DNA from 2 places in the Marinobacter sp. UBA2498 genome. Region 1 is predicted to be linked to the other one. Evidence: predicted binding sites of a transcription regulator. Region 1 holds the regulator's gene; the other holds the start of a gene.

Region 1 (14,666 bases):
GGCCAGTGACGACGGTGAGACAGTGTCCGTCTTCAGGTAAAAAATCTTGTTATCGATTTCCGCCAGCTCCGCGCCCCTCTGGCTGTATGCGAAGAAGTAGTCGTAATCATTGACCACCGGGTTGTAGGAGCCATCCCTCCGGGGCGTTGCAGAGGCACTACGCAGGGAAATTTCTTCGCCCCGATATCGAAGGATATGGTTCCAGATAACCTCCAGACCATTTTTTGGAATCGGGAAGGGACTGGTCATGATGGTGTCGCGAACGCCGTTACCGTTGTCCAGCAACTGCGCTGTCAGCGCGTTCTCACGAAATTTGTCGTAGACGTGCTCGGGAAACGCAGCAGTCCGTCGGGTCTGGTAAACCGGCATGAAGAAGTCGGGCCCATACTTCTCCAGCATGGCAATGTGACCGTCTGAAAGCTTGTCCCTGTACAGCTCCAGGTTGTTGGAGGTAACAACGAAAAGAGCCTCATCTTCGGGAAACGGGTTAATTTCCACCTGCCCCTCACGCCAGCCGTCCGGCGGCGTGGCCAAACCTCCGGTCCATTCGGGTATGCTGCCTGAGCGGTTGCCCGCCTTTTCGGCTCCGACCGGGGTCAGTTCACCACCCAGCCGCTCGGCCTCGGCGGCCGTGACCTTGGACAGGGCCTGTCCGGAAAACCCGAGAAAAACCAGTGCGACACCTGCAACCAGTTGGCTTCGCATCCCTTACACCTCCAGAAATTCATGCTGTTGGGTAGCCGCCACGAGCAGAACTCGCACAGCCGGGCGCCTTTTTGCCAAATTCAAACGGTCGTTTCAAGTGAATGTTTGTGTTTTATTGTGAAACCTCACCGCACAGAGAATGGAAGAAATTTGATAGCGAAAATGATATAGTGACGAATTAATTTTCGGGGTTATACCCGCGCTGGGGGATTGAAGGTATTCCATGGCCTCGCAATGGCACTCACTGGTTTCTCAAAAGCTCTTTCTCGCCCGCACGCTGCTTCAGCCACTCGACCGGCCCACAGACGAGGCTCAGGAACAACGTCCCAACGAGGCGGAACAGGCGCTGCGCCGGGAGGCCGCTATTCAGGGGGCGATCGAGCTGCTTCTGCGGTCTCGAAAACTGTTGCTGGTCATGGTTGCGAGGCTATACCAGAGAAAATCAGAGGAGCCTTCAACCCTTGATGAGCTGGTCGCTCTTATCGGGCCAGAACCGAGTGAAGTTGGCCGCCTGAAGGAGCTGGAACAGCGATCCGGGAGTTGGTGGAACCATCTGGAGCAACTCGAGCGCGCCCAAAGCAGACCCCCGGCGACCAAAAAAACCGTGAGCGAAGAAAACATCATTGCGGTATCGGCCGATTCCGGCCCGGATCGATCGTCGGCTGCTTTGATGAAAACGCTGACCGCCGTCAAACATTTTGCCGACGATCTGGAAGAGCAGCACAGCGAGTGGTAAGCCACTCCCAGCTCCGGTTATTCAAATCGTATTAACTTGAAGGTTTATTGAATGTCACCATCGTTTTTTGAAATCGTGCAATTGACCAATGGCGATTACGCCCTGCGCCGCATTGATGATGACAGTGCGCCACTGGTAAAAATCTCTTTTTCGGAAGAAGCCCGGGAAATGATGGAAGATCGGGATATGTCGGTTGCCAAAGCAATGATTGCAGCTGGCATTGAGGCTGTAGGCAATGTTGCCCACGATATCGACTGGGAAGATGACGAACTGGACGCCTCAGACGCCCAGCCCTCCTACACTCTGCATTGATCGGTTAACGCTGCCTGAGAACGACGCCGTGGCTATTGCCCTCGGCCGAGGCTCTTTGCAGGGATTCGAAGGCAGTTCGCCCCAGTTTACGGGTCCACATGACCACCGCGTGACAGGTGCCGGCACTGAGGGCTCGCTCTGCCAGGTCCTGGGCAGGATAGTCCGGTGTTGAACGCAGCACCAGCAATTCGCCGGCGACAATCCCGTGCATTTTTTGCCACTTGCTGACCAGCGCCTGGGGCGGGTCGATCCAGGCCAGCCAGCGCTTCTCCTGATTCAGCTGGGTTAGCATTGGCAACAGCAGCTGGAAATTTTCTACCTGGCCTTCCGGCAGAATGATCTCAGTCACATTGCCACAGACTTTGGGTTCGGTGGTTTCCGGAGCGCGTCGGGCGCGAATGACGGAACGTCGCTCGCGGGCGGCGGTTGCCGACACTGAACAGGACAGAGCATTGGGGTTGTAGGCCAGATTCTGATTAAAGCTCATTTGTTCCATAATTCACCCGTTATTCAAACTATCTGAGGCTATCCGAACCGCTCAGTGCAGGTCAGAGCGGCGGATAACACCAACACCCAGACCCTCGATGAACAGCTCCTGTTCGGTCAGGTCCACTTCGATCGGTGCGAATTCTTCGTTTTCGGCAATCAGGTAGACTTTCGAGCCTTCCTTGCGGAAACGCTTTACCGTGACCTCATCGCCAACCCGGGCAACAACCACCTGGCCGTTGTGAACATCCTGGGTACTGTGAACTGCCAGCAGGTCGCCATCGAGAATACCGATGTCTTTCATGCTCATGCCCCGGACCCGCAGAAGATAATCTGCAGACGGCGAAAAGAATTCTGGCTGCAGTGTGCAGTGATCCTCGATGTGCTCCTGAGCAAGGATCGGACTACCGGCAGCGACCTGACCAATGACCGGGAGGCCCAGGTCCTCTTCCGCCTCAGGCAGACGGATGCCGCGGCTCGCTCCCGGCACCATCTCGATGGCACCTTTCCTTGCCAATGCCCGGAGATGTTCTTCCGCGGCGTTGGCCGAACGGAAGCCCAGTTCTGCCGCGATTTCAGCACGGGTTGGCGGATAGCCGGTCTCGTCGACGTATCGGCGAATAATATCCAGTACCTGGGACTGCCTTGCTGTCAGCTTCATCAAGCTACTCCGCTATATCGGGATCGGGCCGCTGCAAACATCGGCCTCTCGTAAGAGTGGCTCCGGTGGCCCTGTTTTTTTATACAGTAAACTGACTATATACAGTGTTTTATCCAGTGTAAAGTCGGCTCCCTGATTTTCTTGCATCCGCTTAATAATGAGGATCAACAGCGGTGTGATATGGTTAGGGCACTATTCCTCACGAACCAGGGAGCACCATGACTCAAGTCAGTGCCTGCAGGATGCCTGACATCCTAGAGACGAACGAAGGGAAGGAACGCCGGGTTGGCGTCGAGATCGAACTGTCTGGTCTGGGCTACGATGAGCTGGTTACATTGGCGGCGAAGATGCTGGAGGGCACTCCTGAGCTCAAGTCACGCTATGTGACAAACTTGCAGACATCTCTTGGCGACTTCACGGTTGAGCTTGATTCCGATCCGATCAAGGATCTTGATCTGGCGGATGAGCGCCTCCCCGAGTCCATTCGTGAACTCGGTGGACAGGCGATGGATGTGATCGACGCCGCGGCCGAACGCGTGGTACCCCTCGAGATCATAAGCCCACCTCTGAAGTTTTCCAGCGTCGAGGTGATTGAAACGCTCGTCGACAAACTCCGAAACGCCGGGGCACTGGGCAGCCGGGACGCCATCTATTTTGCGTTTGGCCTGCAGCTTAATCCTGAGTTGCCCGACCTCAGCCCGGAGACCCTGGTTCGTTATTTCCAAGCGTTCGCGGCCCTGTATGAATGGCTCAAGTACCGGCATCAACTGGACGTCAGCCGCAAATTCACCACCTACATCGAACCCTGGCACGGCCGCTACACAGAGCTCCTGATGGAGGATAACTATCATCCAAACCTCGGGGAGCTCATGGAGGATTACCTGGAGTTCAATCCTACCCGCAATCGCGCGCTTGACCTGCTTCCACTGTTTGCCCACCTGGACAAGGAACGGCTGGAACGCCATGTTCAGGATCCCCGGATAAAAAGCAGGCCAACCCTGCATTACCGGTTGCCGGATTGCGACATCGACAATCCCGGCTGGCATTTCTCAACCGTTTGGAACGACTGGGTCGTTCTGGAGCAACTGGCCAACAATCCCGACGACCTGGCCGATATACGGCAACTGTTCCGGGAGCGGCGTAAACTGAATCTTCACAACCTGACCCACAGCTGGCGGGAAACCACTGACGACTGGCTGGCCAAAAACGGGTATGTCTGAAGAGTCCAAAGAACAGGAACTTGAGGTTCCGGGCCTGACGATCGGCATCAGTGGTCCCGCTCGAAAAAGCCTTGCCCATCGGCTGATCAGTCTGGGCCTGCGCCTCCACGGTGCCCGGACCCACTATATTCGTCCGGGTTCACGGGTTGCCGTACCCATGCTTGATGGCCTGGTGCTGTCAGGCGGCACCCACGTCCATCCTGAACGTTATGGGCAGGAGCCACAGGTTACCGCCAATTATGACCGCAAGCGGGATAAAACCGATCAGTCACTGCTTGAGCAGGCTGAAGCCATTGGCATTCCCGTGCTCGGGATTTGCCGCGGCGCCCAGTTCATCAACGTTTTCCACGGTGGGTCCCTGTGCCAGAACGTGACACCGCTGAGGGTCAATACCCGGCATCGCCCGCTGCTCTTGCCCTTGCAAACCGTGCGACTGGTAACGCACAGCCGGCTTGAGCAAGCCATGCGCTCCCCGGTGATCGGCGCCAACCGGATTCACAGCCAGGCCATCAAGCGCCTGGGCCGCAACCTGCGCGTGACCGCCGTGGACAATGATCTGTTCGTACAGGCTATTGAAAGCACCGGACGCCAATGGCTAACGGGCATCCAATGGCACCCGGAATACTTGCTCTACCATGGCGGACACCGGCGCATCTTTGGCCAGTTCGTGGATGCTGCCCGCCGATACAAACTGGCGCGCCTGGAACCGGATTCCGACGACGCCTGATCCATCAACGGTTTCCAAAGGAGGCACTACCATGAACGGACGGAACCGAAAGATCCGTTTTAACCTGAAGTCCGGTTTTATTCTCCCTCTCGCGCTCACAGTACCTGCCCTGACAATGGCAGGTGAGGTTACGCTCACCGGCGAGGGCAGTGTCCGATACGAGCCCGACAGCGCCCGACTCCAGTTCACAGCCAGTGCCGAGCACGAGCTTCCCCAGAAGGCCACCGAACGGGTAGCGGCTCTGATGGCGCAGTGGCGCGAGGGTATTACCGAGTACCAGGATCAGCTCAATGATTACTCAGACGCGTCGGTAAACCTTTACACCCGAACTCTGCCCGCACCTGAAAGGGAGGAGCAGCCCCGCAAACAGGCCGTCGCCTCCCAGACCGTCAGCTTCAGCATCAGTGATCTTACCCTGCTCAATCCCCTGCTCCAGCAGGCCCAGGCTGTGGGCCTGGATTACCACCTCGGCCCTCACCAGTTCTTCCACTCGGATGAGACCGGTATGGAACAGGAAGCACTGGCCAGAGCCATCGCAGACGCCCAGGCCCGCTGCCGATTCGTGGCCAGTCAGCTCGACCAGACCTGTGGTGATGTGGTCACCATCAACATCAATGGCGGGCACCGCCCGGTACCAATGATGATGGCGGAGGCAAAATCCATGTCGGATACGGTCTCGAGCGTGGGTGAGCGGGAAATCCGGGCCTCAGTGAGCGCCACCTTCGAGCTGGACTGAACTCAGAAATCCCGGGTGTAGAAGATATCCAGGGAGGCCGCCAGCCCGCTGGCAGCCTCCAGATAGAAGTAGCGGCCCAGATCGTAGCGCAGAGCAACCGTGGTGATCGGCTCGAAGATGCCGACACCGTAGCGGACACTCAGCTCATCCGTCAGATACCCGCTCGCCACCACCGACGTCTGATCGCCGGAACCCTCCGCTTCCAGGGTGAGCTGGCGAATACCTAACTCTTCGCCAATTTGCCCAGTCACCTTGTTGGCCTGGGTCAGTCCCAGGGACAGCGCCGCCCGGCTCATCTGGCCCTCATCACCCCGGCTCTGGGGCGCCCGGCCAAGAATGACATAGGAAAGCGCCTCCGTCTGAGGCATGTCGGGGTTGGAGAATGCTTCCGTCTGGGGCGACTGCACCGGGCCGGTCAGGCGAATACCGGCCACAACGGTATCCACGGTGCGGACGGCCTCGATGTCCAGATAGGGTTGGGTAAGGTTGCCCACGAACAACAGTCTTGCCCGCCTGAGCTTGAGCTCCTGACCATAGGCTTCATACTGGCCATTGACCAGTTGGAGCGTGCCACGGGTATCCATGTCATTGCCAATGCGAAGAGATCCCTCCAGATCACCGGTCACGCCGAAGGCGGCAAAAGTCACCTGATCTTCTCCAACAACCACGGTCACATCCATATTCAGCGATCGGACAACGGGCTCTTCCCGTTCCACGCCGACAATGACCTCATCCTCCGAGACCGACACGGCCTGGTCCGGCAAACCCTGTATCTCGATATCGCCTCTTGGCACTCCGACCTGTCCGGATACCTCCAGGGCCCCCTCACTGAAAACGATGGTCAGATCCGGCTCCACCTCAAGCTGCGCATAAGGCTCCAGGTTGAATGGCACACGGCTGCCGGAAATCGTGATTTCCCCCCGGGGAGACTGTTGCCAGTCGATTTCCCCATCCACAATGGTCTGGCTTCGCGCATTGCTCCGGATCCTGCCACTGATCTCGGCCGAGTAACCGCCAAACTGAACGCTGGCGATCACCTCCTCGATCGGTACCGGCAAGCGGGGATCGGAAACCCGTCCATTCACCAGGTGCAGTTCGCCGGTCACCGCCGGCTTCATCAGCGGGCCGGAGAGCTGGCCCTGGCCGTTCACCCGACCGGCAACTTCGTCCAGCCCGGAAAGCAGTCCTGCAAGGGCAATATCCAGACCTTCGAGACTGAAGGAACCCTCAACGTTGCGGTCGTCCGAGTTCGGATCCAGGTTCATGTCCAGCGTGAAATCGCCAAGCTCCGGTCCGGAAAGACGGACTGCAAGGTCAGCCTGTTTCGGCTTCAGGGCGACCTCGGTTGTCAGGGTATTGTAGGCGAGCGACTCCCACTCGCCGTCCACCAGCAACTGGAATTGTCCTTCACCGGCGTCCAGGAAAAGGCGTCCGTCCGGACCGTCGCCGGTGGTGGTGAAATCAACCTCTCCGTTGATCCAACCGTCCCAACGTAATGTCTCTGGCAGCAAGGGAGCGAGGGCCCCGGTTGGGAAGCGGTCGATACGATAGGCAATGCGGGGAACCGGAAGCAGTGTCTGGTCCTCGGCACAAACCGTACTCTCCTCCCAGCGCCAGCAATGATTGCCAAATGTGAGCTCACCATCGGCTTTGTATGCCAGGGTCGCCGGGGCCTGCAGCCGCCATTGTTGGGACTGTTCCGGAAGGTCAATCACGCCCCGAGACAGCTCTCCCTGCCAGGTTCTCCAGTCAGCGCCGGCCCCTCCTGCGAAATCCAGCTCAAGGTCAGCCTCGGCATGACGTGCTCCGATGCTCACGGTGTGCTTTCCCTGGGTGCCATTGGCTTCCAGAGTGAGCGTTTCAAGCTCTTGCCCGAACCCGTTGAGATTTTCCGCCTGCAAACGGCTGACAAGACGCATGCCGTCCTGCAGATCGGCCTCAAGACTGAGGGTTTCAATGGCGAGCTCATCCTGCCAGCCCAGGTTTTTGCCACTTGCACTCAGCTCGCCCTTCGGGCGCTCTGGTGTTCCCTCCGCCGTCAGAGTGGCTTGCAGATTCCCCGTCAGGCCAGGCAGGACAATTTCCGGCGCGGGCAGGTTCAGAGCCAGATCACCACGCAGAACGTCGCTCCAGGTACCGCTACCCTCAATACGGTTGTCACCCACCAACAACTGCAGGTCGGATAGTTCCCAACTGCCTGATGAGGTATCTAGCCGTCCCTGCAGAGACGCGGGATTGGAACGCCAGTCGCCCTCAAGATCCCATCCGGCATTCATGGCAGGTACCGGTCCATCCCCGAGTTGTCCCTCGGTCGTCACATCACCGCTGAGACTGGCTTCCAGTACAGGTACCCAATAACCGGGATTGAAGTCTTTCAGGCGCAAGGCCGCCTGCCAGGAAAGCGGCCCGGAAAAGTTCACCGAGCCGTTGCCGGTAAGAGACCCGGCGCCTGTGCTGACGGCCAGGTTGGTCAGTGTGGTCTGCTCGGCATCGCCATCCACCGTGGTGGTCAGTTCAGCGCTGCCCTGAGGACCCTCGACACCGGCTTGAAGCTCTGCATGGTAGTTCCCCTCACGCCAGGACACGGTGCCATCCAGGGAACGAAGGGTTACCACTGGCGGCTCAAAGCCCGGGATCAGCGTATACCAGGGAAATCCGCGCAAACGGATGTCGGCACTGGCTTCGAGGCCCTCGCTCCAGGAGACATTGCCATTGGCCACCACAGTGTCTTGCCCTGCACCATTCTCCCGGTCCGCGGCCAACTCGATCCGGATGCTCTCGGCCGCGCGAGTCGTCGCCAGGCCCTCCAGCGTCAGCCGTACCGGGCCTGTCGTGCCCGGAAGCGTAGCTTGCCCCCGGGTGCGAAAACCCTGCTGAAGGCTACCCCTGGCGTCCACAGACCAATCATTGAACACAAGGGTCTCCGGCAGCGCCTGCGCTGCGCGGAACTGATCCGAGGTTAGCCTCAACTGTGCCGGCAGGGCCGGATCGAGCGGCTCGACTTCCCCCGAGAGTTCAGCATCCAGGTAGCCACGGCTGGATGCAGCGACCATCAGGTCCCGAACGCTGCCGGAGAGCCGGGCGTCGAGAAGCCACTCGTCTCCATAAGGCGGCGGGATGTCCGCTTTGACTTCCAGATTGACAGGCCAGTCCCGGCGGGTTTCTATCCGGCCAGCGGCGGACACCGTGTACTCACCCAGCTGATACCAGGCGCGCTTTATGTTCCAGGCGGCGCCCGACCCTCCGGCGTCCAGCTCAAACCGGTCCCAGACTTTGTTGCCGTTGAAGGTAAAAGGCCCGAGCCGGACGCCACTGATATTCAGCGCCAGCGGCAGGTCCACGCCCGGCAGTGTAATGGGGCTCCCGCCTTCGGCTTTGTCCGTCGGAGGCAATTGCGAGACTTCGAGCGTCTCTGCTTCCAGATTCTCTATACAGAGCTGTTTTCGGAACAGACAGGAAGGGGACCAGTCCACGAGTGGCGACTCAACGACCACTTCGACCCCGTAACCACGCCATTTCAGGTGGTCGGCTTGCCACCGACCAAACAGAGATCCCCGGTCATTTTCCACCTGAAGCCCTGGCACCTGTTCTATAACCCAGGCGGTTCCCGTCTCAGAGCGCAGGGCCAGCAAAACAGCGGCCACCACAAGGACAGGCACGAGAATCAATACCGCCAGCCCTACCAACAGCCAAAACCGGAGGCGGCGCGGGCGTGCCGATGGCTTGTGCGGCCTGTCTTCCGAAGTTTCCGGTGTCCTCGTCACAGCTCAGGCCCCATGGAAAAGTGAATGCGCCAATCCCCGCCAAATTCACGATCCAACCCTTTGGCGATGTCCAGCCTCAACGGCCCGACCGGGCTGATCCAGCGTATGCCGACACCAGCGCCGGTGGCCAGCGGGTCGCTCGGATTGTTGATCGCGTTGCCGTGGTCGACGAACATGGCGGCACGCCATTTGTCCGCAAACTGATACTGATACTCGGCACTGCCAACCATCAGGAAGCGTCCGCCCACCGGCACGCCGTTATCATTCTCTGGCGACAGGGTTTCATAGCCATACCCTCGCACACTCTGGTCACCGCCAGCGAAGAAACGCAGGGATGGAGGCACATCTTCAAACCGGTTGGTTGCCACAGCCCCCGCCTGCAGACGACCCAGAAACCGGTGCTTGTCCGCCAGCGTAAACAGCCCCTTGACCAGTGCGTTTACATGAAGGATATCCACATCGGACAGCGCCGCCCGATGCGAACCGGTAACATCGAACTGCAGGCGATAGCCCCGGGATGGGTCCAGTGGCGAGTCCGTGTGTATTTTCGAGTATCCCGCACCGGGCAGCAGGAGTGTGCTTGTGCCTTTCTCGTCATTGCCGATGTTAAAGCGCTCACCTTCCCAACGCAGCGACAATATCTGTAGCCAGCCGTTATCCAACTGATGCTGCCACTGCTGCCCCAGGCTCAGAAGTTCCGATTCCACATTCTCGATGTCCTCGCGCTGGTAACCGGCGCTCAGGCGGATCAGGTCGGTCATGGGCGGATCCAGGGGCAGCTCGTACCAGGTACTCAGGTTCTGCCTGGGTACCGAGAGTTCTGTCTCGGCGCCCCGCTTGTGCCCCATGGGATTGATCCAGTGTTCCCGCCAGTTTCCACGGAACCTGGGTCCGACATCGGTCGAAAACCCCACGCCCGCCGCCACAGAGCGGGCCTCGCGCCGGGTGAGATCAACGCGGACCGGAATCACGCCGTCCTCGGCACTACCCGGTGAGGCATCGATATCAACACTGCTGAAATAGCCGCTGTTCAGGAGATCCCGGTTGAGCCTTGCTACTTCATCAGCATGGAAGGGTATACCTGGCTCGAAAGAAACGAACTGCTCCAGTAGACCGATCTCGAACCAGTGTCCCTCGGCAAAGGTTACCTCTCCGAGCCGGTACCTTTCGCCGCTATCATAGATAAGCGTAACCGCAGCGCTTCGGGTTGCCGGATCCACTTCCAGGGTACGGGTAACAAATGTGCCGTCGAAATAGCCACGCCGTCGGGCACGGGTCTGGATGGTGTCTCGCAGGCTGGCATATTGACCGTGGTTGAGAATGTCGCCTTCCGCCGGGTGCTCTGGCAGATCGGCGTTAAACCGTTCATCTGACGCAGCTGCCCCCCTGATCTCCACGGTCCGGGACGTAACTCGCACCGGCTCCCCCGGTGTAATGGACAGAACGAGCGTTGCCGTTGTGTCGGAACCACCCTCTTCAATCCGCCAATCAATCAACGGGCTGTAATACCCGAGCGCCCGCAATGCCTCCTCGGCCTGACCAACGGCCGTGGGGGCATAACGCCTGAGATTACTGGCACTGCGGCCTTCAACCTCCCCGATAAACGCCTGGGCATTTGATTTCAGATCCGGGTAGTCTCCCTCCATGTTCACGACGACCTGTTGCGCGCAAACCCACGACGGCAGCCAGCAGAGCAACAAGATCAAAAGCCGGACCCGGCCCGAATTCACGACTTGATAGATTGATAGCATCCGGCTATTTCAGTGTTGGTGGTAACAAGAAGGATTTCCGTTCAAGCGTGGGAGTTTAATGGCAGACGGTCAAGTTAATCCATGGTTGGCCTTTCGGACTGCCCTGAGCGGCTCAAGGGCGAGTCGTTTGTGGCGTTGAAATAAGCTAACCTGTCAGATACTTAGCAACAGACCGGACCCTGGCGAATGCTGAAGATAAATCGAGAAAACCTGAAATCCAGCCACCAGCTTGTCTGGTTCATCATTGATTTCCTCATGCTGGGCCTGCTGATTATCAACCTGGCGTTCATTATCTGGGACTCGATCTACAACTTTGTCGCCGTTCAGGATCTGCTGAAGGAACATGCGCCAGCCATCCAGTCCGCCTACCACCCCATCCACGAACGCTTCATCTTTTACGATCTGATCTTCGTCAGCATCTTCCTGACCGAGTTCTTTGTTCGCTGGGGTTACGCCATCAAGGCAAGGGTCTACGACCGCTGGTACTTTTACCCGTTTATTCACTGGTATGACCTGGTGGGCTGTATTCCGGTGGGAAGCCTGCGTTTCCTCCGTATCCTCCGTGTGATCTCCATCATCTATCGACTGCACCAGTACAAGATCATTGACGTTACGAACACCAAGATTTACCGCTTCGTGAATTTCTATTACGAAGCCTTTATGGAAGAGCTCTCTGATCGCATTGTGCTGAAGGTGCTGAGCGGCGTGCAGCAGGAGGTCAAACTGGGCTCTCCGCTGTTCGACAAGATCCAGAAGGACATTCTCTATCCCCGACGGGACATGCTCTCCGACTGGATTTCCAAACGGGTTGCCGAGGCGGCCCAGGAAGGCTACGTACCCAATCGCGGAGCCCTCAGGAGCTACCTGGAAGACAGAGTGGATAATGCCCTCAAACAGAACCTGGAGCTGTCACGACTGAACTATCTTCCGGTGGTGGGCCCCACCATTCAGGAAACCCTGGAAGAAGCGGTCGGCGACATCGTTGCCCACGTGATCCACCAGATCCTCGAAGACCTGGCCTCAGCCTCCAATCATGCCTTCATTGAAGACATCGTGAATGTTTTCCTGCCGACACCCGGTGAAGTGAAAGCCGACGACGCCCAGAACGAGGCCTTGATTAACCTGATTATCGAAATCATCGACGCAGTCAAGGACCAGGTGAACGTAAAACACTGGCGATCAGAGCTGCCCTGACTCGCTGGCGACAGGCCTTAAGACCAACAAAAAAAGAGAACATCCATGGATGTACAAGACACCCCGACTCATTATCAGCCGGCCCATGAGCTCCTGAAACAACTGGAGGCCGGCACCCTGACCAGCGAGGCACTGATTACCGCCTTACTGGAAAGAATCCGGGACCAGAACCCTGCCATCAACGCGATTGTGGCGCTGGATGAACACAGCGCACTGGCCAGCGCCCGCGAAGCGGATAAGCAACGCGCGCTCGCTGGTTTCCTTCCGCGGCCACATCCCCGGCCCGCCAGGCACCCAGTCCCGACCGGATCTGGTCGAGGGCGGCCCCATGGCCCGCAATGCCCGGGTCGGTTTATGGCTGGAGGATCCGCTGTGCCCGGTGGAGCATGAGCTCACCGGGGGTTATCGCACCCTGGGCAGGTCCCTGGCCGACAGGGGCGCCCTGGTGAACCTGGATATCGATCCGGGCCGAAGTAAGCCAAGATCATCCGGAAATACAGGAGTACGTCCGGATGGCCGGAAAAGACTTCCATAGTTCCGGTAACTCCTGCAAGCGTCCCAGTTTCCGATAAGGTTTGACGAACAGCAGTTGCCTAATAAATGATAGTCCACCTACTTTTTAACCCACTGAAACTTGCTGGGAACAGCGTAAGGATGGAAAGGCATGAGCAGGGAATCCTTGCCGGAAGGCGGGCACCTGGGGTCCCGGGAAAAGCCAACGGGAAAGACGAGCGCAATTCACCGTAATCTTTTCCTGCAGGCGCTGAAATCTCTTCAGTTCGGTTCGTTATCGCTTACATGGCCGGATGGAAAGACGACCCGCCATGAAGGAAAACAAGACGGTGTGCATGCGGAAATGGCATTGCTGCAGTGGGATGTCATCGATCACCTGATCACCCACGGTGACGTGGGATTGGGCGAAGACTACATGGCAGGCAAATGGTCCACACCCGACTTGCTTGCCCTGATGCGCCTTGCCGCAGGCAATATCGTTGTTTTTGATCGGGTTTTGCACACCAGCGTATGGCTCAGGTTATGGCACTGGTGCAGGCACCGGTTGTCTTCCAATACACTGAAACGCAGCCGTAAGAACGTCCAGGAGCACTATGATTTAGGCAACGACTTTTATCAGCTCTGGCTGGACCGGAGCATGACATACTCCTGCGCCCTGTTTGACGGCAATACGTCCCTCTCGCTTTACGAGGCCCAGAAAGCGAAATATGAACGCATCCTTCAGCGACTGGCACCGGAACCGGGAAGCCGCATTCTGGAAATAGGCTGTGGCTGGGGTGGTTTCATGGAAATCGCAGCCACACACGGATGCCATGTGACCGGTGCGACCCTGTCCGGCGAACAGGCGGATTATGCCCGCCAGCGACTCGAGTCCGCCGGACTGGCGGAAAATGCCGAGGTTCGTTTACAGGACTACCGGGAGCTGTCCGGCCCCTTTGATTACCTGGTATCAATCGGGATGTTTGAGCACGTTGGCGAATCGTACTGGCCCGCCTACATGAGGGATGTGCACGACTACCTGAGACCTGGCGGCAAGGCAATGATACAGACCATTACCATTGCCGAGGAGCGATTTGAGCGATATCGCTCCGGCAACGACTTTTTGAGGGAACATATTTTCCCCGGTGGTATGCTGCCTTCCAGAAAGCGTTTTGAAGCTGTTGCCGCCGATAGCGGCCTGGTGGTGAACGATGTGTTCGAATTCGGGCAGGATTACGCCATTACGCTGGAAAAATGGCTGGCGAACGTCGACGAACAGATACCGGCGATACGGGCGCTCGGGTACAGCGAGATGTTCGTGCGAAAGTGGCGGTTTTACCTGGCCAGCTGTGCCGGTATGTTTCGCGCCGGAGGTATCAATGTGATGCAGGTGGAGTTAAGCCGGGAGTAGCGACCCGGCTTTTCCGCAGCGACGAGCGTTATTGGCTGCAGGCATGGGAGCCTGTAGCCATGGGAATTATTCTTGACTTCGGGTGGGGTCCGCGGTTGCCCCCCAGCGCCATTGGGTAATCTCCGGCATATCCACGCCGTGCTCGATGATGTGATGCCGATGCTCGATCAGCCGGTCACGCAGCCATTGCTTGAGATAGGCGGCCCGTGACCCCAGTTGCGGAACCCGATCAATGACATCCGCCACCAGGTGGAAACGGTCCATGTCATTGCGCACCACCATGTCGAACGGCGTGGTGGTGCCTTCCTCCTTGTAGCCACGCACGTGGAGGTTCTTGTGATTGGTGCGCCGGTAGGTCAGGCGATGGATCAGCCAGGGATACCCGTGATAGGCGAAGATGATCGGTTTATCGGTCGTGAACAGGGTGTCGAAGTCCTTGTGTGACAGCCCGTTCGGGTGTTCCGCCTGGTC
Region 2 (9,511 bases), on a different contig from region 1:
TCAAGCTTGTTGATGGCATCTTCGAACTTGTCGCGCTGCTCATCGGTCAGAGCCTGGAAAGATTCCGCAGTGTGGGGTTCGTCGCCATTCATGGCCACCAACCGATAACCGCCCGGGGTTGTCACAGTGAGGCTGACTTTTTTGCGCTTGGCCTGAGCCGCCACCTTCTCCAGCTCGTCTTCCTGCTTTTTGCCGTATTCGTTTTTCAACTGTTCCGAGCGCTCAAGAAAGCTGTCGCTGTCAAAGGTCTGGGGAATAACCTTGACCAGGCGACTCATCAGCTTTTCCATATCCTGTTTGAGCTGGGTACCCTTCCCGGCCGGGAGCTGCAACAGCTTCGGAATGCGCGGCTCCTCGAAGTTGGCCACGTAGCACCAGTCATGGCTCTGCTGATCCGTATCCACATGATGCTCGAGGTAACGCAGCATCATGGTGCGCTTACCCAGGCCATTACGGCCAACGGCATAGACGTTGTAACCGCCATGGGGCATTGCCAGAGCAAAACGCACAGCCTCCTGGGCACGGTTCTGGCCAACGATTTCAGCCAGGGGCTCCAGTTGCTTGGTGGTTTTGAACGGCAGATCTTTCAGAACACAGGCTTTGTAAAGCTGGTGCAGAGGCAGTGACTTCAAGGTTTGGTCCTGTAACGGTTAACACATTGGCCGGTCATTGTAGATTCTGCGGTCGGCTCTGTCGCGTTCAGCACGAAGATTTCTGGAGTCGCGCACAGTGCGCGGGATTTTGTTAGGCAGCTCACAATTCCGCCGCCGCTCATTTTTCAGCCAGCCTTTCCGGAACTACACTTCATGTCCCAACCACAAAAACAATGCACGCAACGGACGCCAGCGTATGACCAATGATTCCGCAGAGCGCAGAATCAAGGATCGTTACCCCGCCTCCTGCCTGAAGGTCCAGCTCCGGGAGCGTAGCTTCCTTGGTCGTGGCAAACACCCCACGCCGGTTACCTGCCTGGACCTAAACCGGTACGGAATGGCAGTGCTATGCCCCCGACCAGTAGAGCCGGGCGCCCGTCTGTTCATGGATTTTGACGGCAAGTACATCAGCGAATCGCGGGTTTGTGCCCGGGTGGTGGAATGCCAGCCCTTCCAGACCGGCTATCGCGTCAGTGTCCAGTTCAGCTATTGCCTGGACAAGAAGGGCTATTCACGAACTGTCGACAATGCCCTGTCGCGGATTGAAGGCTTCTACAACCGGTTTGCCAGCTGAGCCAGGCCTTCGCAATCAAACCAGCCCGGCGTCAAGGCTGGCCGCAACATACATCCCCAGCTCCCGACACTGATCTTCAAACTCTTCCCGGTATTCACCCCGGCAGATCAAAGGCTCCTGGACCAGCTTCCAGCGCAGCCCGGTGGTAATGCTTTCTATTGCCCGCTTGGTGCCCGTGCCGTCATGGCCGGCGCGAATGTAATAGGCAAAAGGCAGCCCCTGGGTTTGCTCGAGGCAGGGATAGTAGCTGCGATCGAAGAAGTCTTTTAAAGCACCACTCATATACCCGAGATTCTCAGTGGTGCCCAGAATAATGGCGTCGCAGGCCAGAACGTCATCGGGACCGGCGTCCAACGGTGCCAGAACGGTTACTTCAACGTTTTCGATATCTTCATGGCGGGCACCCTCATCCACAGCTTCTCGTAGGCGGAGGGTGTTCGGGGAAGGCGCATGGGCAACAATCAAAAGTTTCTTCATGCCATCCATACGTCCTCCCTACATCAAGCTTAGAGCAGCTCGCCGTTGGCTTCTGCAGGCTCTTCTTTTGCGTCTTTCTTCGGTTCAGGCTTGGGCATCAACTTGTCCCGAACCTTGGCTTCGATCTCGTTGGCAATGTCCATGTTTTCTTCCAGGAACTTGCAGGCGTTGGCCTTGCCCTGACCGATCTTGTCGCCATTGTAGGCGTACCAGGCTCCGGACTTGTCGACGAAGCCTTCCTTGACGCCCATATCCAGCACTTCCGCCATGTGGTAAATGCCCTTACCGTACATAATCTGGAACTCGGCCTGCTTGAACGGCGGCGATACTTTGTTCTTGACTACTTTCACGCGGGTCTCGTTACCGACCACTTCGTCACCATCTTTCACGGCACCAATGCGGCGGATATCAAGGCGAACGGAGGAGTAGAATTTCAGCGCGTTACCACCGGTGGTGGTTTCGGGCGAGCCAAACATAACCCCGATTTTCATACGGATCTGGTTGATGAAAATCATCAGGCAGTTAGCGTGTTTGACATTACCGGTCAGCTTGCGAAGCGCCTGGGACATCAGTCGCGCCTGCAGACCCACGTGGCTGTCGCCCATTTCACCCTCGATTTCCGCTTTCGGGGTCAGGGCCGCCACGGAGTCCACGATGATCACGTCTACCGCATTGGAACGAACCAGCATGTCGGCAATTTCCAGGGCCTGCTCACCGGTATCCGGCTGGGACACCAGAAGGTCGTCCACATTGACGCCCAGCTTTTCGGCGTAAACCGGATCGAGCGCGTGCTCGGCATCCACGAATGCACAGGTTTTGCCGGCTTTTTGTGCTTCGGCAATTACCTGGAGGGTGAGCGTCGTCTTACCGGAACTTTCCGGACCGTAGATTTCGCAAATTCGACCATATGGAAGACCGCCAATACCCAGGGCAACGTCCAGGCCAAGGGAACCGGTGGAGACCGCAGGAATGGCTTCGCGGGGCTGATCGCCCATTTTCATCACGGCGCCCTTGCCGAACTGGCGCTCAATCTGCCCAAGTGCTGCGCTCAATGCTTTCTTGCGGTTGTCTTCCATCAGTGCAAACCCTCTGTCGCCTGGGCCGCCACCCTCAGGAAAAGGCTGGCAGCGAAATAGTGAATCGGGAATCTGTACAGCTCGAACAGCCCATTCCCTGTATATTTGAACAGTATTAAAACATAACCCGCAGAGGAGACCAACCCCTCCGGATGTGAAAGCCGTCAGACTTCGTCCACAAAATTGTTAACCCCTTGAAGGGCAAAGAGAACGGCCTGCCTGCGAACCTGATCACGATCACCCTCAAAGTGTTTTACCACGGCCACGGTGGAGGCCGGGCTGCTACCCCAGGCAAACCAGACGGTGCCCACAGGCTTTTCCTCGCTGCCACCGCCGGGCCCGGCAACACCACTGATAGCCACGGCAACGTCAGCATCTGTCGCCACCAGGGCACCGGCAACCATTTCCCGCACCACCGGTTCGCTGACCGCACCGTGTTCATCCAGCGATTTCCGGGTTACGCCCAGAAGCCCCTGCTTGGCCTCATTGCTGTACGTGACAAGGCCACCCAGCACGTAGGCCGAAGAACCGGCACGATCGGTCAGTACCTTCGCAACCCAGCCGCCGGTGCAACTCTCCGCCGTCGCAACGGTACGGCCGGTTGTCAGCAGTCGTTCACCAAGGCGGTTGCCTGCCTCTTCCAATTCCTGATCGCTGGCCAGCATAATGACCTCCTTCGTTTCATCACGGCGGTTATTTTCTTACAATTCACGCCTTCATCCAAAGCAAGGCTACCGGACCCGTTCATGTCAGCAGCTCAGACCAAAAGAGACCGAGCCTCAAAACACGGATAAACACGCCCCCTTTCGCCCCAACTTTGACCCAACTACCCTCCCCTATGTCCGCAGACTAGCTTCGTCCGCGAAAGACCATCAATCGGTTCGATAAAAGCGTTAGGTGTCAGTCTGGAGCGCTGGTGCGGGAATCTCAACAGGAGGAATACTAAACTCGGAACCAAAAACAGAGTAAGAGTAAAAGGCACTACTGTTGACGAGTAATTTACTGCGGAACTAACGGCTCCAGCTGACCAAGTTGCTACCAAACCTGGCCAACTGAGTGTTTACCTCAAAGATTCGCAGCGTACCTCTCCCGCCCCATAGTAGCAGGCCGCTTGAAAGATACCTGAGGAACTATTGGAGCGCATTGACTTAAGAACAATAAGCTCCGGTTGGGTTCTACCCCGGTCCCAAGGACGGTTTTAACCCGGCTCACCAAAATGCACAGCACTTGGGCTCGGCTATTTTCCACAGATGAACACTTTGGTGACATGATTGCCACCTACGTTGGCCTCCGGAATCATTGTTCCCGCAACCGCAAGTATTGATTCCCGGCTGAGCCGTTAAGGCATTTCTATAGGTTCAGGTGCTTTCACCAATGAGGGTGCGGAATGCCACGTTCAATTGTTTATCGGTTATGGGTTCGTCGTTCAGGCGCCTCAGTATTTGCTCGGCTGCAAGCCGCCCCATGGTCTCCCTGGGAGACTGAATAGTTGTCAGTCTCGGCGTCACCTGCTGGCCAAGGGGCAGGCCGTTGAACCCGGCGATGGCGATGTCCTGTGGCACGCCAAGGCCCAGCCGTTGGGCGTGTAGCAAAGCGCCAGTGGCGAGGTCGTCGTTGGCGAAATGGATGGCATCAGTTCTGGGGCATTGCTCCAGAACCATGTCGAGCGCAACCGCGCCGGCTTCCAGGCTGCCGAGTCTGTCCAGCTCAATTATCGGCGCTTCCAGCCCCGCTTGCGCGAGAATTTCTTTGTGTCCCTCATACCGCATGTTAGCCCGGTAATCCCTGTCCATACAGGCGCCCACATAGATGATGGAGCGATAGTGCCTGTCTAACAGGTGCCTGGCCATACAAGCGCCCGCTTCCCGGTGGTCCAGCCCCACGTTCAAGTCCAACCCTTTACCCAATTCCATCATTTCCACGATCGGCTTGTTCCAGGTTTCCAGAAGGCCTTGGCAGGCTTTGCTGTGGCGCAAGCCGGCAATCACCAGTCCGGAACAGGACCATCCCAGAAAGGTTCGTACCAGTTGGTGCTCCCTCTGAAGATCGTAATCGGTATTGCCGAGCAGTATCTGGTAGCCCTTGGCTTCGAAAGCTTCCTGAAGCCCCTTGATCACTTCAATGAAAACTGCGTTGGCGAGCGAAGGAACGATAACGGCAATAAATCGCGAACTGGCCGAGGCCAGGCTGCCGGCGATCAGGTTGGGTACGTAGCCCAGTTGCTCCACGGCTTCGGTGACCCGTCGGCGGGTTTCCTTGTTCACGCGGTCTGGCGTGTTCAGGGCCCGGGATACCGTGATGGGGGAAACCCCGGCCGCTTCCGCGACCTGTTTCAGCGTTGGTTTATCAGAACCTCTCCGCTTGCGGGGTTCCGGGGAAGAGGCTTCCATGTTAGACATTGGTCGTAGTCCTCGCGACGGTAACTTGCTGATCGCAATCTTATCAACTAAAACGATGGTAGCGCTAACATGGTAGCGCTACCATCAAACAATCAAAACAAGAATCAGGAGGCCAGCAAGTGACAAGCTTATCCGGAACAAAGCCCCGCGTCGGTGTGGTAGGTCTGGGCGCCATGGGAATGGGAACAGCTACGGCCCTGCTTGAGTGTGGGTTTGAGGTTACCGGGTGTGATGTCAGCGAAAAGGCCCGGGCGGGCTTTGAGCACGCTGGTGGTCGCACTGTGAGTGCGCTCGCTGAACTGGCTGCCAAAAGCGATGTTGTGTTGTTGGTGGTAGTGAATGCGGCCCAGGTCGAACAGGTGCTTTTTGGTGAATCCGGGCTTCTTGCCGGCTTAAAGCCGGGCAGCCTGGTGATTCAGTGCGCAACAGTGGCGCCGGCGATTGCCCGTGATCTTGCTGAACGGCTCGGCCAGGCGGGTATCGAGATGCTGGATGCACCCATCAGTGGCGGTGCGGCCAAAGCGAGGGCTGGCCAGCTTTCGGTGATGGCCTCGGGAAGCACGGATGCGTTCGGCCTTGCCGAGCCGGTCCTTGATGCCATGGCGGCGACCGTCTACCGGTTGGGAGATGCGCCCGGAATCGGGTCGAGTATGAAGCTGGTCAATCAGCTGCTGGCCGGGGTTCATATTGCTGCAGCAGCGGAGGCCATGGCTATGGCGATCCGGATGGGATTGCCGCCCGAGGTCGTTTACGAGGTAATTACTCACTCAGCCGGTAACTCCTGGATGTTCGAGAACCGCGTCCCGCATATTCTCAAGGGCGATTACTCCCCTCTCTCAGCGGTCGATATCTTCGTTAAGGATCTCAATATTGTTCACGACACCGGGCGGGAGCTGGCCATGCCAACCCCCGTGGCCGCCAGTGCGCTTCAGCAGTTTACCGCAGCGAAGGCGGCCGGGTTCGGGAAGGAAGACGATTCAGCGGTGATCAAGGTCTACGAACGGCTTGCCGGCATCACGTTGCCGGATGCCGCCAACGACAGTGGTGAGGAGTGAGCATGAGTATTGTGTTGGGCGCAATCGCCGATGACTTCACCGGGGCAACCGATCTGGCGAACAATCTGGTTCGCAGCGGTATGCGCTGTATTCAGGTAATTGGCGTGCCTGAGGGTAAACCCGACCTGAGCAACGTTGATGCTGTTGTGGTGGCGCTTAAATCACGCTCATGCCCCGCCGAGCAGGCGGTCACTGAGTCACTGGCGGCCCTGGCCTGGCTTCAGGACCTCGGTGCCCGGCAGATTTTCTTCAAGTACTGCTCCACGTTTGATTCCACGGATCGCGGCAATATTGGCCCGGTCAGCGATGCTCTTCTGGATGCCCTGAACGCCCGCCAGACGGTGATGGTGCCGGCGTTCCCGGTTAATGGCCGTACGGTGTATCAGGGGCATCTGTTTGTGGGTGACCGGCTTTTGAATGACAGCGGCATGCAGGACCACCCACTCAACCCAATGAAGGATGCCGATCTGGTGCGTGTGCTGGCTCGGCAAACAAAGGGCAACGTGGGCCTGCTGCCATGGCCGGTACTGAGGCAGGGGCCCGGTACCGCCGGCGAGAGACTGAAGGCCCTGGAATCCGACGGTGTCCGGCATGTGATTTGCGACACCCTGGATGGATCGGATCTCGCAACCCTGGCCGGTGCGGTTGTTGATAAGCCGCTGGTGACCGGAGGCTCCGGCCTGGGCCAGGCGCTGCCCGCGGAGTACCGCTCACGCGGCTGGCTGGCGAATGTGTCCGAAGCCGGGCGCCTGGAGCCGGGTGTTGGCGGTGCACTGGTGTTGTCCGGCAGCTGTTCGAGGGCAACGCTGGGGCAGGTGGCGGATTTTCTGGGCAAGGGTGAAGGCTTTGCCCTTGATCCTTTGAAGCTTGCGGAGGGTGATGATCATCTGGAGGCGGCCCTGGCTTTCGCTCGCGAAAGACTGAGGGCGGGAGCGCCGGTTCTGGTTTACGCCTCCTCGGATCCGGATCAGGTCCGGCAGGCTCAAGCGACATTGGGGGCGGAGCGTGCCGGCGAGCTTGTTGAGTCTGCCCTTGGCCACCTCGCCGTTACCCTGGTTAATGAAGGGGTTGGCCGCCTGGTGGTGGCCGGAGGCGAGACCTCGGGTGCGGTTGTGTCGGCGCTTGGTATTCGCACGTTGCGGATCGGCGACCAGATTGATCCGGGCGTGCCCTGGACCCAAGCCGCCGATGTAGGCGGGCCGGGACCGCTGTCTCTGGCTTTGAAGTCGGGCAATTTCGGCGGGCCGGATTTCTTTACACGTGCGTTTGAGGTGTTGCCATGAATGTCAGTGAAGTAAATCAACTGCGAGAGCAGATTGCGACGCTCGGCCAGTCACTGTTTGATCGCGGGTTGACGATGGGTTCGAGCGGCAATATCAGCGTTCGCCTCGACGATGGCGGCTGGTTGATGACCCCCACCAACGCCTGCCTTGGGCGGCTTGATCCCCAGCGAATTTCCCGGCTTGACCGCTCAGGGCGTTTGCTGGAGGGCGATAAGCCGACGAAGGAGCAGTTTCTGCACACGGCCATGTACGAGGAGCGTCCTCAGTCGGGCGCCATTGTGCACCTGCATTCAACCCATTCGGTGGCGGTGTCCTGCCTGCCCGATATCAACCCCTGCGACTGCATTCCACCATTAACGGCCTATTACGTGATGCGGGTGGGTCGGCTGCCCCTGGTGCCTTATCACATGCCCGGGGACCCGCAGCTGGGTGACGCGGTTCGCGGTCTGGCCGGCGAGCACAGTGCCGTGCTGCTCGCCAACCACGGGCCGGTGGTCGCTGGAAAAAACCTGGAGGCGGCGGTGTATGCCACGGAGGAGCTGGAGGAGACGGCGAAGCTGTTTCTGCTTCTTCGCGGGGAAAACCCACGAGCGCTGACAGCTGAACAGGTTTCGGCGCTGGAACAGCGGTTCCCCAGGGACTGAACCTCCAGGAGGGTGCTGTAATGATCAGACTGGCCGCGAACTTGAGCATGCTGTTCCCGGAACATGATTTTCTGGACCGGTTCGGTGCCGCAGCGAAGGCGGGGTTCCGGGGCGTTGAGTATCTGTTTCCCTACGCCTATCGCCCGGAAGATTTGGCGGGTTGCCTGCGCGAGGCCGGGCTGGAACAGGTGCTGTTTAACCTTCCGCCCGGCAACTGGGAGGCTGGTGAGCGCGGGCTTGCCAGCCTGCCCGGAAGGGAGGCGGAGTTTCAGGCTTCAGTGGCCGAGGCGCTGCGTTATGCCGAGGTGCTGGATTGCCCCCGCATCCATGCGATGGCGGGTCTGCTCCCGGAGAGCGCCGATCGGAAGACGGTCGAGGCTCATCACCACACCTACCTGAAAAATCTTCGCTTTGCCGCCGGGGAGGCCGCGAAAGCGGGCCGGGATCTCCTGATCGAGCCGATCAATCGACGGGATATGCCGGGGTATTTCCTGTCCAGGCAGGCAGACGCCATCAAGGTGATTGATGAGGTGGGCGCGGACAACCTGAAACTGCAGTTTGATGTCTACCACTGCCAGATTATGGACGGCGACCTGATTAGTCACATGGAACGTCAGTTCCACGCCATCGGGCATGTGCAGATTGCCGGTGTGCCGGAACGCCATGAACCGGATGTAGGGGAGGTCTGTTACCCAGAGGTGCTCGCGAGACTGGATTCGCTGGGTTATACCGGATGGGTGGGCTGCGAGTATCGACCAGCCGATAACACCCGGGCCGGTCTGGGATGGGGACAGGCCTACGGGCTGAACGCCGACACAACAACAAGAGGTCAGTAAAGGTTATGCATATTGTCATTACTGGAGCCGCGGGCTTTCTCGGGCAGCGGTTGGTCGATCATCTCGTCAGCGCTGGGCAACTGGCCGGTAACTCGCTGAGCCGTCTGACTCTGATCGATCAGACTGAGCCGCCCTGCCCGGAGGCCGGCGACTTGGCCACTAAAACGCTCGCACGGGATATCAGCCAACCCGGTGCGCTGGATGATGTCCTTGCCGAGCAACCGGATGTGATTTACCACCTCGCAGCGGTGGTCAGCAGTGCTGCGGAAGGCGATCTGGATTTGGGAATGAGGGTCAATTTCGATGCAACCCGCGATTTACTCGAAGGTTGCCGGAAGCATGGCCTCAACCGGACACGGCTGATCATGGCAAGCTCCGTGGCCGCCTACGGCGGAGATTTGCCGTACACCCTTGATGATATGACGGCATTGCATCCCCAGAATTCTTACGGTGCCCAGAAAGCCATGAGCGAGTTGCTGATCAATGACTACAGTCGCCGTGGCATTGTCGATGG

The links. Region 1 encodes LexA, which represses DNA repair genes until DNA is damaged. Its sites were predicted from a motif close to CTGTNTNNNNANACAG; they were not measured.
Region 2: the regulator LexA is predicted to act here: its motif matches at 2,878-2,893, upstream of recA (recombinase RecA).

The regions. Positions count from the first base shown of each region.
Region 1 is NZ_DDOI01000126.1:1,674-16,339, forward strand. Features, by position in the region: gene B2W52_RS17625 (DUF1329 domain-containing protein) at 1-705, opposite strand, end outside; gene B2W52_RS17630 (DUF6586 family protein) at 929-1,441, shown strand; gene B2W52_RS17635 (hypothetical protein) at 1,493-1,753, shown strand; gene B2W52_RS17640 (cell division inhibitor SulA) at 1,758-2,249, opposite strand; gene lexA (transcriptional repressor LexA) at 2,292-2,903, opposite strand; gene B2W52_RS17650 (amidoligase family protein) at 3,119-4,120, shown strand; gene B2W52_RS17655 (gamma-glutamyl-gamma-aminobutyrate hydrolase family protein) at 4,113-4,847, shown strand; gene B2W52_RS17660 (SIMPL domain-containing protein) at 4,879-5,583, shown strand; gene B2W52_RS17665 (translocation/assembly module TamB domain-containing protein) at 5,586-9,242, opposite strand; gene B2W52_RS17670 (autotransporter assembly complex protein TamA) at 9,344-10,993, opposite strand; gene B2W52_RS17675 (hypothetical protein) at 11,285-12,292, shown strand; gene B2W52_RS17680 (hypothetical protein) at 12,338-12,682, shown strand; gene B2W52_RS17685 (SAM-dependent methyltransferase) at 12,957-14,195, shown strand; gene B2W52_RS17690 (phosphoketolase family protein) at 14,262-14,666, opposite strand, start outside.
Region 2 is NZ_DDOI01000157.1:46,632-56,142, reverse strand. Features, by position in the region: partial or broken gene B2W52_RS21865 (Lon-like protease helical domain-containing protein) at 1-632, opposite strand, end outside; gene B2W52_RS21860 (PilZ domain-containing protein) at 850-1,227, shown strand; gene B2W52_RS21855 (flavodoxin family protein) at 1,243-1,713, opposite strand; gene recA (recombinase RecA) at 1,734-2,780, opposite strand; gene pncC (nicotinamide-nucleotide amidase) at 2,945-3,445, opposite strand; gene B2W52_RS21840 (LacI family DNA-binding transcriptional regulator) at 4,139-5,179, opposite strand; gene ltnD (L-threonate dehydrogenase) at 5,299-6,234, shown strand; gene otnK (3-oxo-tetronate kinase) at 6,237-7,517, shown strand; gene otnC (3-oxo-tetronate 4-phosphate decarboxylase) at 7,514-8,161, shown strand; gene otnI (2-oxo-tetronate isomerase) at 8,182-8,997, shown strand; gene denD (D-erythronate dehydrogenase) at 9,003-9,511, shown strand, end outside.